Regions from separate parts of the Caloranaerobacter longqiensis genome, predicted to be linked through region 3. Evidence: a T-box and tRNA genes for the amino acid it is inferred to sense, from the RefSeq annotation. Region 3 holds a T-box; the other regions hold tRNA genes.
The links. A T-box is a leader RNA that pairs with one kind of tRNA and senses whether it is charged. The one in region 3 lies ahead of AB4Y15_RS11030 (proline--tRNA ligase), so its partner is inferred to be a tRNA-Pro.
Positions count from the first base shown of each region.

Region 1: it has a tRNA-Pro gene. The T-box ahead of AB4Y15_RS11030 (proline--tRNA ligase) is inferred to sense a tRNA for this amino acid. The anticodon was not compared.
Region 2: it has a tRNA-Pro gene. The T-box ahead of AB4Y15_RS11030 (proline--tRNA ligase) is inferred to sense a tRNA for this amino acid. The anticodon was not compared.

Region 1 covers NZ_JBFWFX010000001.1:310,128-313,417, reverse strand. Annotated here, with positions in the region: gene metK (methionine adenosyltransferase) at 1-268, opposite strand, end outside; SAM riboswitch class I at 523-629, opposite strand; gene AB4Y15_RS01575 (COG2426 family protein) at 719-1,192, opposite strand; tRNA gene AB4Y15_RS01570 (tRNA-Pro) at 1,548-1,624, shown strand; gene AB4Y15_RS01565 (tRNA 2-thiocytidine biosynthesis TtcA family protein) at 1,774-2,484, shown strand; gene AB4Y15_RS01560 (phosphodiester glycosidase family protein) at 2,517-3,290, shown strand, end outside.
Region 2 covers NZ_JBFWFX010000003.1:56,725-60,014, forward strand. Annotated here, with positions in the region: gene AB4Y15_RS03650 (NAD(P)H-dependent glycerol-3-phosphate dehydrogenase) at 1-227, shown strand, start outside; gene spoIVA (stage IV sporulation protein A) at 391-1,869, shown strand; tRNA gene AB4Y15_RS03660 (tRNA-Pro) at 2,025-2,102, opposite strand; gene AB4Y15_RS03665 (biotin/lipoyl attachment domain-containing protein) at 2,254-3,290, shown strand, end outside.
Region 3 covers NZ_JBFWFX010000015.1:22,660-25,949, reverse strand. Annotated here, with positions in the region: gene AB4Y15_RS11030 (proline--tRNA ligase) at 63-1,787, opposite strand; T-box leader at 1,847-2,056, opposite strand; gene AB4Y15_RS11025 (ABC transporter permease) at 2,103-3,275, opposite strand; gene AB4Y15_RS11020 (ABC transporter ATP-binding protein) at 3,268-3,290, opposite strand, start outside.

The sequences.
Region 1 (3,290 bases), on a different contig from region 3:
AAGTATCGCAGTCAAAACCGTATTTAGCTCTAGTGTAACCAATATCTTCTATAGTTTTTCTTACGATTTTTGGTATGTCTACATAGCATTTAGTTGTAATCTCTCCTGATACTAAAACTAATCCAGTAGTAACTGACGTTTCACATGCTACCCTAGCTTCTGGGTCGCATTCTAATATAGCGTCAAGTACTGCATCTGAAATTTGGTCGCAGATTTTATCAGGATGTCCTTCAGTAACTGATTCTGAAGTAAATAACCATTTTCTCATCTTCATACCTCCCATGCTAAATGAATTTTAAATTTTAAATTTTAAATTCTAAATTTTAAATATTAAATTCAACATATAAGTATAAACAGAATTCACATGGTTATTATTAGCAATTATTGATTTTTTATGTTGATTTATTAACTAACAATTGCAATAGTTATTAGGCTTCTGACTAATTTTAAATTTTCCTTTACTATTCCCTTTTTTTCTAAAAAAAATCCCCTTCCAAAAGGAAGAGGTAATTTTCTGAGATAACCTCATCTTTCAGAATCTACATTCTGTGGGACTTAGCACCGTGTAACTTTAGTTACCGGTTGCCGGGTTTCACAGGGCCCATTCCCTCCACCACTCTTGATAAGGTATCAAGATTTTTATTAAATTGTTCTCGAAATATAATATCACAGCTTATAAACCAAGTCAACAGTTTTTTTATTCAAAACTTGATTTTATCTACATCAACCCAACAACTTGATTGCTTAAAATAAAAACTATTAATCCAGCTGTAAATACACCTACCACGATTGCTGGAAAAGAATATTTGAAATCTATATTAAATAAAGTCGCTGCTAAACATCCAGTCCAAGCACCAGTAGACGGTAATGGTATTGCTACTAAAAGAAATAACCCTAGAGCACTATATTTTTCAACTTTTTTACTTCTTTTTAAAGTTCTTTGCTTAATCCATTCTACAATTTTGCCGAACATCTTTGTCTTTCCAAAATAATCAAATAAAGGTTTTAACAACTTAAGTAAAAAAGGTACAGGTATTAAATTGCCTATAATACTTAATATTGTACTATATAAAGGTGTAAATCCCATTGCTATTCCAAGTGGTATAGCTCCTCTTAATTCAAAAATAGGTGAAGCAGCAACAAGCATTACAATAAGTTCATCTTTTAAAACTTTTAAAGTTTGCATTAACATACAAATCACTCCATTCTATGTCCGTTATTCTTTTTTAGCATATCAACTATAAACTAATTCTACATCTTATCTAATACCTAGCACCTAATCAAGACGTCCTGTCTTGTAAGATGCTGGCTTAATCTCCTGTTTGGTCTGCAATTTGAACTATATAAGTTATATTATATAATATAAAAAATAAAAGAAAAATATTTTTCTGCAACTCTATATTAGTTATTTGTTTTTAGTAATGATAAGAAATTTGAAGTAATAACAAGAATTAATTAGAATTTACGATATAATTTCAATTAATCGGTTGTTAACAGTATTGCAAGTTAACTCAATATGCTTTAAAATAACATTCGTGATAAGTCAACGGGGTGTGGCGCAGTTTGGTAGCGCACGTGGTTTGGGACCATGGGGCCGGGGGTTCGAGTCCCTCCACCCCGACCAGAAAAAAACAGCTGAGAATATTCTCAGCTGTTTTTTATTTTTTGTAATCCTTTTGTAATCTAAACTTCAACTAAATAGTATATAATAAATATTGCAAACAAATGTATTTAATACAAACATTATACACAAGAAAAAGGAAGGCTGATCACATGAGAAGAATAGTAGGAGCAATAAGAAAAGCAGTAGAAGAATTTAACCTTATAGAAGATGGCGATAGAATTGCCGTTGGAGTTTCAGGTGGAAAAGACAGTTTAACTCTATTATATGGATTAAAAATATTCCAGAGATTTAGCCCAGTAAAATATGAATTAGAAGCAATCACTTTAACTTTAGGTTTTGAAGGTTTTGATTTATCCGAAGTAAAAAAATTCGTAGAAGAAATTAACGTTCCATATACTATAAAAGAAACTCAAATAGGTAAAATTATTTTCGATATTAGAAAAGAAAAAAATCCTTGTTCGCTTTGCGCAAGAATGAGAAGAGGAGCTCTGCACGATCTTATGAAAGAAAAAGGTTTAAATAAACTTGCTCTAGGACATCATGCAGACGATGCCATCGAAACATTATTCTTAAGCATGTTTTATGAAGGAAGAATAAATACTTTTTCACCTAAAACATATATGTCCAGAAAAGATATTACAGTAATTAGGCCTCTTATTTATGTTACAGAGCATCAAATAAAAGGAGCTGTCAAAAGACATAACCTACCTACTGTAGAAAGTCCTTGCCCTGCAAATAGAAATACTAAAAGAGAATATATAAAACAGCTTATGAAAAATGTATATAAAGATATTCCTAAAGCAAGAGATAGGCTTATTACAGCTATCAAAAATAAAGAACAGTTAAATTTATGGTTTTAATAACCAATTACTAAATCCAAAGGGTGATAACTATGAATAGACTTTTCAAAAAAGTAGTTTCATATATAGCTAGTGGAGTAATCATATTTTCAAGCTTATCTATGAGTTTTGCAGACAAGCCAATATTGCTCCATGAAAGAAAAACTGTAGAAAATATTTCAAGTGGCGTCATACATGAACACATTCAAAAATTTACCTCTGACGGCTGGTGGAATATAAATGTTTTAAGAGTAAATTTAAAAGATAAATACACTAGCTTAGATGTTCTTTTTAATAAAGAAGGAATTTCTAAAAGAGAAACTCTATCTAACATGATAAAAAATTCCCAAGCTATTGCTGGTATCAATGGCGATTTTTTCTCAACAGCTAAAGACTCTTTCCCTCTAGGGGTTGTCATATCAAATGGAGAAATGGTTTCATCTCCACCATATCATTGGAATAGACTACCTGTATTTGCGATAGATAAAAATAATTATCCTTTTATATCCTTCTGGAAATGGCAAATTAAAGCAGTTCCAGAAGATGGACAACCTGTTATTCTCTCCGCAATAAACAAATCGAGTGACAAATATGAAGAAGTCATTTTATACGATAAAAACTGGAGTTTAAAAAGTATAGGAAATACTTATTTCGACGATATGATAGAAATAGTTGTTGAAGAAAATACAGTTAAAGAAGTAAGAATTAATCAACCTCCTATAGACATGCCAGAAAATGGATACATACTAACTGGACGTGGAAGAGTTAGAGACATACTCCTTAATAATTTTAAAGTAGGTAAAAAAGTAAAACTTGAAATAAATACT
Region 2 (3,290 bases), on a different contig from region 3:
TAGAAGAAGCAATTAAATCTGTAGGAATGGTTGTAGAGGGAGTAAAGACGACTAAAGCGGCATATGAATTAGCTAGAAAATATAATGTAAAAATGCCGATAACTGAAGAGATTTATGGAGTTCTTTATGAAGGAAAAGATGTTAGATATTCTGTTTTTAATTTAATGATGAGAGATAAGAAACATGAAATGGAAGAAATTGTACATGAAACTGGATTTAATTGGTGAGGACATCGAAAGGATGTCTTTTTTTTGTTAGCATGTCATATTATTTTAATCTTTTCATATATATATAATGTTAAGAACTGAGTCCAAATTTATATTTTTCTGAGAGGGAAATTATACTAAAAATGGAGATTCTTCAATATATTATATAAAGGGGGGAAAGTGGATGAAGAATTTCGATATATACAAGGATATTGCTGAAAGAACGGATGGAGATATATATATTGGAGTTGTAGGTCCTGTTAGAACAGGTAAATCAACATTTATTAAAAAGTTTATGGAATTACTAGTTATACCAAATATAGATAATACATACAGAAAAGAGAGAGCTAATGATGAATTACCACAAAGCGGTGCTGGTAGAACTATAATGACAACTGAACCTAAATTTGTTCCAAGTGAAGCTGTTGAGTTAACATTGAAAGATAATGTTAAATTCAGAGTCAGAATGGTAGATTGCGTAGGATATATAGTAAAAGGGGCTTTAGGACATGAAGAGAATAATATGCCTAGAATGGTTACTACACCATGGTTTGAAAAAGAGATACCATTTGAAGAAGCTGCTGAAATAGGGACTAGAAAAGTTATAACTGATCATTCTACTATTGGATTAGTTATAACTACTGATGCTTCTATAACAGACATTGAAAGGTCTAATTATATTAAGGCTGAAGAAAGAGTTATTAGTGAATTAAAAGAACTTGGTAAACCTTTTGTAATATTACTCAATTCAAGGCATCCAGATTTAGATAGTACAATAGCACTCAGAGAAAGTTTAGAGGAAAAATATCAGACACCAGTAATTGCAGTAGATTGTTTAAATATGTCTATAGAGGATATTAATAATATTCTTGAAAAAGTATTGCTAGAATTCCCAATAAGAGAGATTAATATCAATCTGCCTAGTTGGGTTGAAGGATTATCTAATAAACATTGGATACGTGAAAATATATTCAATTCAATTAAGGAAACTGTAACAGAATTATATCGAATTAGGGATATTACAAATACATTAGATAAATTTACAGATTGTGAAGCTATTGAAAATGCAACTATAACTGAGATTAAATTAGGTGAGGGAATAGCTAATATTAAAATGGATGTTGAAAATAATTTATTATATGATGTAATAAGTGAAATAACAGGCTATAAAATAGTTGGAGAACATCAGTTATTAGGATTAATTTCTAAACTTGCTAAATCTAAGAAAGAATATGACAAAATAGAAAGTGCATTAAAAGATGTAAGAGAGAAAGGATACGGATTAGTACCTCCTAGCCTTGAAGAATTAGAATTATATGAACCTGAAATCTTTAGGCAAGGTAATAGATTTGGAGTTAAATTGCGTGCAAATGCCCCAAGTTTACATTTGATTAGAGCGGATATAACAACTGAAGTATCACCAATTATTGGAACAGAGAAGCAGAGTGAAGAATTACTAAAATATTTATTAGATGAGTTTGAAAATGATCCTTCAAAAATTTGGGAATCAAATATGTTTGGCAAAACACTACATGACTTAGTAAAAGAGCAACTCCAGAGCAAGCTTAATATGATGCCTGATGATGTGAGAATTAAAATTCAGAAAACTCTTCAGCGTATCGTAAACGAAGGTAGTGGAGGGCTAATCTGTATCATAATATAATGGTACTTAATGGTACTTTGGCTAACAGCTAATAGCTGTTAGCCTGCTTTTTATATTTAGGTGCTAAAGTGTTGATGAACACATATTTATAAAAATAAATGTTTTGGCAACAAGTTCTGGGAAGGTTTTACCTTCCCAGTTATTTTGTGCGAGAATGGTCGGGATGACTGGATTCGAACCAGCGACCCCAAGTCCCCCAGACTTGTGCGCTAACCAAGCTGCGCTACATCCCGAGAGCAATATATATTATACATATTTTTTAAAAGTTTGTAAAGTTGATGTAAGAATTATGATATACTTGACTTATAAACAGAAATAGGTCTTTAGTTGTATTTGTATGTAAATAACGCTTATTGTTAAAATGATGAAGGAAAATCTTAAGATATGAAGAAATATAATATAAATTGGTGTGGTGATATTATGACTAAAGATAAAAGAAAACAAAAAAGAAGAAGACGAAAAAAGTTTAGAATTGGTTTGGTAATAATAGTAATAATTTATTTATCATTAAGAATGTTACCAACGTTTTGTGTAACAAATGCAGCTACAGTAATAGTTGAAGAAGGTAGTATTGATGTTTTTGAAAAGGCTAAAGGAATTATTTTTAAAAATGAAGTTGTATATAGAGCGACAACTAATGGTAAAATAATTTTTGCTAAAAATGAAGGCGAAAAGGTTGGATTAGGGACTTTGATAGGACAAGTAGTAGCATCAGATAAGAATCATAAAATAGCAGAAGAGTTGAATGTTATAAATAAAAGGATTGAAGAGTTAAGCAATAAGATTAAAACACAGGAGATATTTTCGAATGATATAGAAAAGAATAAGATTTTTATAGATGAGAAAATAGATATTTTGAGAAAAAGCATTTTAGAAGGTAACTTTGTTAAAGTAAATCAAGTAGCAGAAGATTTAAAATTAGATTTAGATAAGCGTTCAGATTTGTTTGGTAACAATTCGTTAATAGCTAATGATTTAGACAAACTGTATGAAATGCGTAAAAATTTACAAAACAGATTGAAAAATGCAAAAGCAAATTATTATTCAAAAAATTGCGGTTTAGTAAGTTATACTATTGACGGTTTGGAAGAAGTATATAGCTTAAAGAGTTTATCGAATTTTACTCCTGATAAGTTTAGGATTATAGAAAGGAATATACATAAAATTAATAACGATTTGGAAGTTACTTTAGGTGAACCAATTTTTAAAATAATTGACAACTATAAATGGTATCTTGTAGTAAAACTAACGTCTGAGAGTAGTATAGATAGATTGAATGAAGGAAAAGATGTATATATAAAGTTTATAGAAAAAAATGAAAAAATAAAAGGTAAAGTTTATAAAGTAAATAAAGGCAATAATGGAAATATAGTAATATTTGAATTTGATAGTTATCTATATAAATTCTATAATGAAAGGTA
Region 3 (3,290 bases):
ATAAGATCTATTGTTTATCGATAATTTTAAGGCGGTCGTTGACCGCCTTAAAATTGTTTTATCTATAATTTTAATCCTTGTCTTTCAAATTCAGCCTTTATTCTTTCATAAACTTCATCTGATGAAATTTCTATTTTTTCACCTGTAGCTCTTAGTACAAATTCTACTATGTTTTCATTTGCCTTTCTTCCTACTGTTATTCTTATAGGTATACCAATTAAATCAGCATCATTGAACTTAACTCCTGGTCTTTCATTTCTATCATCTAATAATACTTCAATTCCTTTATCCATTAATTCCTTATATAACTTTTCTCCTAGATTTACTTGTTCTTCTTTCTTAGTGCTAACTATAGTTATTATTACATGATATGGTGCTACTGATAGAGGCCATATTATACCTCTTTCATCATGATTTTGCTCTATTATCGCAGCCATCGTTCTTGAAATACCAACACCATATGAACCCATAACAAAATATCTCTCTTTGCCGTTTTCATCTAGGAATGTAGCATTTAAACTTTTACTATACTTAGTCCCTAATTGGAATATATTACCTACTTCTATACCTCTAGCTATCTTCAATGGTTCTCCACACTTTGGACATGAATCTCCTTCTTCTACTAATAATAAGTCTTCAACTATTTGACCTTCAAAATCCCTACCGTAGTTTACATTCTTAATATGATAATCTGTTTCATTAGCTCCTACTATAAAGTTTTTCATTTGAGCTACTCTAGAATCTACTATTAGCTTGACTTTATCACTTATTCCAATAGGGCCTGCAAAGCCTACCTCAGCTCCTGTAACTTCTTTAACTATATCTTCATTTGCCATCTCTAATTCATGTTCTCTTACACCAAATAAATTACATAATTTAACTTCATTAACCTCTCTGTTTCCTGGTACTAATACTGCTACTATCTCATCTTTTATTTTATAGATTAACGTTTTTACAAATTTATCTGCTGGAACATTTAAGAACTCTACTAATTGTTCAATAGTTTTAACATCTGGAGTATGAACTTTTTCAGTTTCTAATTCAACACTTTCATCTGCATTTAAATTGTATATGCACTTAGCTTTCTCATCTGTAGCAGCATAATCACATTTTTCACAATAAGCTATTTGACTTTCTCCAACATCAGACATAGCCATAAATTCATGGGAATCACTTCCTCCCATTGCACCTGAATCGCCTTCAACTACTTTAAACTTTAGTCCACATCTAGTAAATATCTTTTCATAAGCTTTCCACATTATTTCATAAGATTTTTTCATACCTTCTTCGTCTTTATCAAAACTATAAGCATCTTTCATTAAAAACTCTCTACTTCTCATAAGACCAAATCTAGGTCTTTTTTCATCTCTGTACTTAGTTTGTATCTGATAAATGTTTAAAGGCAATTGTTTATATGACTTTACCTCATTTCTTATAAGATCTGTAAAATATTCTTCATGTGTAGGTCCTAAACAGAATTCTCTTTCATGTCTATCTTTAAGTCTAAACATTTCTGGACCAAATTCATACCAACGTCCACTTTCCTTCCATATTTCAGCTGGCTGTATAGCTGACATAAGCACTTCTTGTGCCCCTGCCGCATCCATCTCTTCTCTTACTATTTGCTCTATTTTCCTCATTACTCTGTATCCAAGAGGCAAGAAAGAATAAACCCCTGAAACTAACTTTCTTATCATGCCTGCTCTTAACAAAAGCTGATGACTTGGAATTTCTGCTTCTGAAGGTACTTCTCTAAGTGTTGGCATATACATTCTTGACATTCTCATAAACTATACCCCTTTCTTGTTATTCTTTTCTAAAATCAAAAAACCCTCACCCCTATAATTCTAGGGACGAAGGTTATCCGCGTTACCACCCTAATTGGCTAAAAATATAGCCCTCTCTTAATAGCTAACGGTATTAACCGTCTAGACCTACTAATTTCAGTCTAGAAGCTCAGGGACGGGTTCGATAAACAGCGGGTCAGAAATCTCTCAGCCAAGGATTTCCTCTCTGTAGACCTTGATTATCTACTATTTCCCCTCTTCGCTAATACTATTAATTTTGAAATTTATAATACTAAAAATCTTAATGTTTGTCAATTAGTTTCTGAAAATTACCGTTTCTTTATTAAACAGTTTTACCGTTACTGTTAACGCTACAGCTATATAGATTAGCGTCCAAATTAAAACTATACCTATATGCACTGGATTATAGATAGAAACTAACGCCTCTTTAATAATCGAAATTATATTAATTATTGGAATATGGAAATAAACTTTTGGTATTGCTCTTCCATCTAAATACATGGTCAAATAAGCCGGTATAAGCATTATAATCGTTACTGGCGTCAAATATGTCTGAGCCTCTTTAAAGTTTCTTGCATAAAAACTAACTGCCAATTCTAGACTGCTAAAAGTTAAAGTTAACCCTATACAAAATAACCCTATAATTAAAATTGTATTTATAGGAAGATTGCTTATAGTTCCAAATAAATTTAAATTCAATTTCGTCGCTATAATAAAACCTGTCAAAGATGCTAAAGTAGCTATAATTCCAGCAACAACAACTGTAAAATATTTGCCTATCAATAATGAAAGTCTGTTTATTCTAGTTGTTAAAAGAGGCTCTAGTGTCTGTCTTTCCTTTTCTCCTGCACCTAAATCAGTGGCTGCAGGTATACCACCGACTGCTGACCATATAGTAAGGAACATCGGAAGCATCATAGAAAACATAATAATACCAAATCCATCTTCTTTAGCCACTGATATAGCTTTAATATCAACAACCTTAAGTATATTATTATCTGTTCCTAACTCTTTTAATCTTTTAGATACAATAATTTGAGAATAATCATTAATTATTGATTTCAATCTAGGATACGCCATTGAAGATTTTTGACTAGATTCATCATATATTATTTCAACTGTACCAAATTCACCTTTATTTACTTTTTCATCAAAATATTTATCGATTTTTACTATAGCCTTAACCTCAAGTTTTTCCAAAGATTTTTCAGGCGCATCTGTATTTACAATATTTATCCCTTCATGTGTATTTAAATATTTTAAAAGTCCATTATCATTTTCTGAAATAACAGCTATCTCAATAGGCCTTGTCCCCTCTTCTATAATTTCAGAAGCTCCACTACCTAATGCCAAACTTAAAATAGGAAATATCAGTATTGGTATTATAATACTAGTAAATATGGTCTTTCTATCTCTAAATGTATCCTTCATTTCCTTTCTAAATACTATCCAAATATACTTAAACATTGTTATCCCCCACTA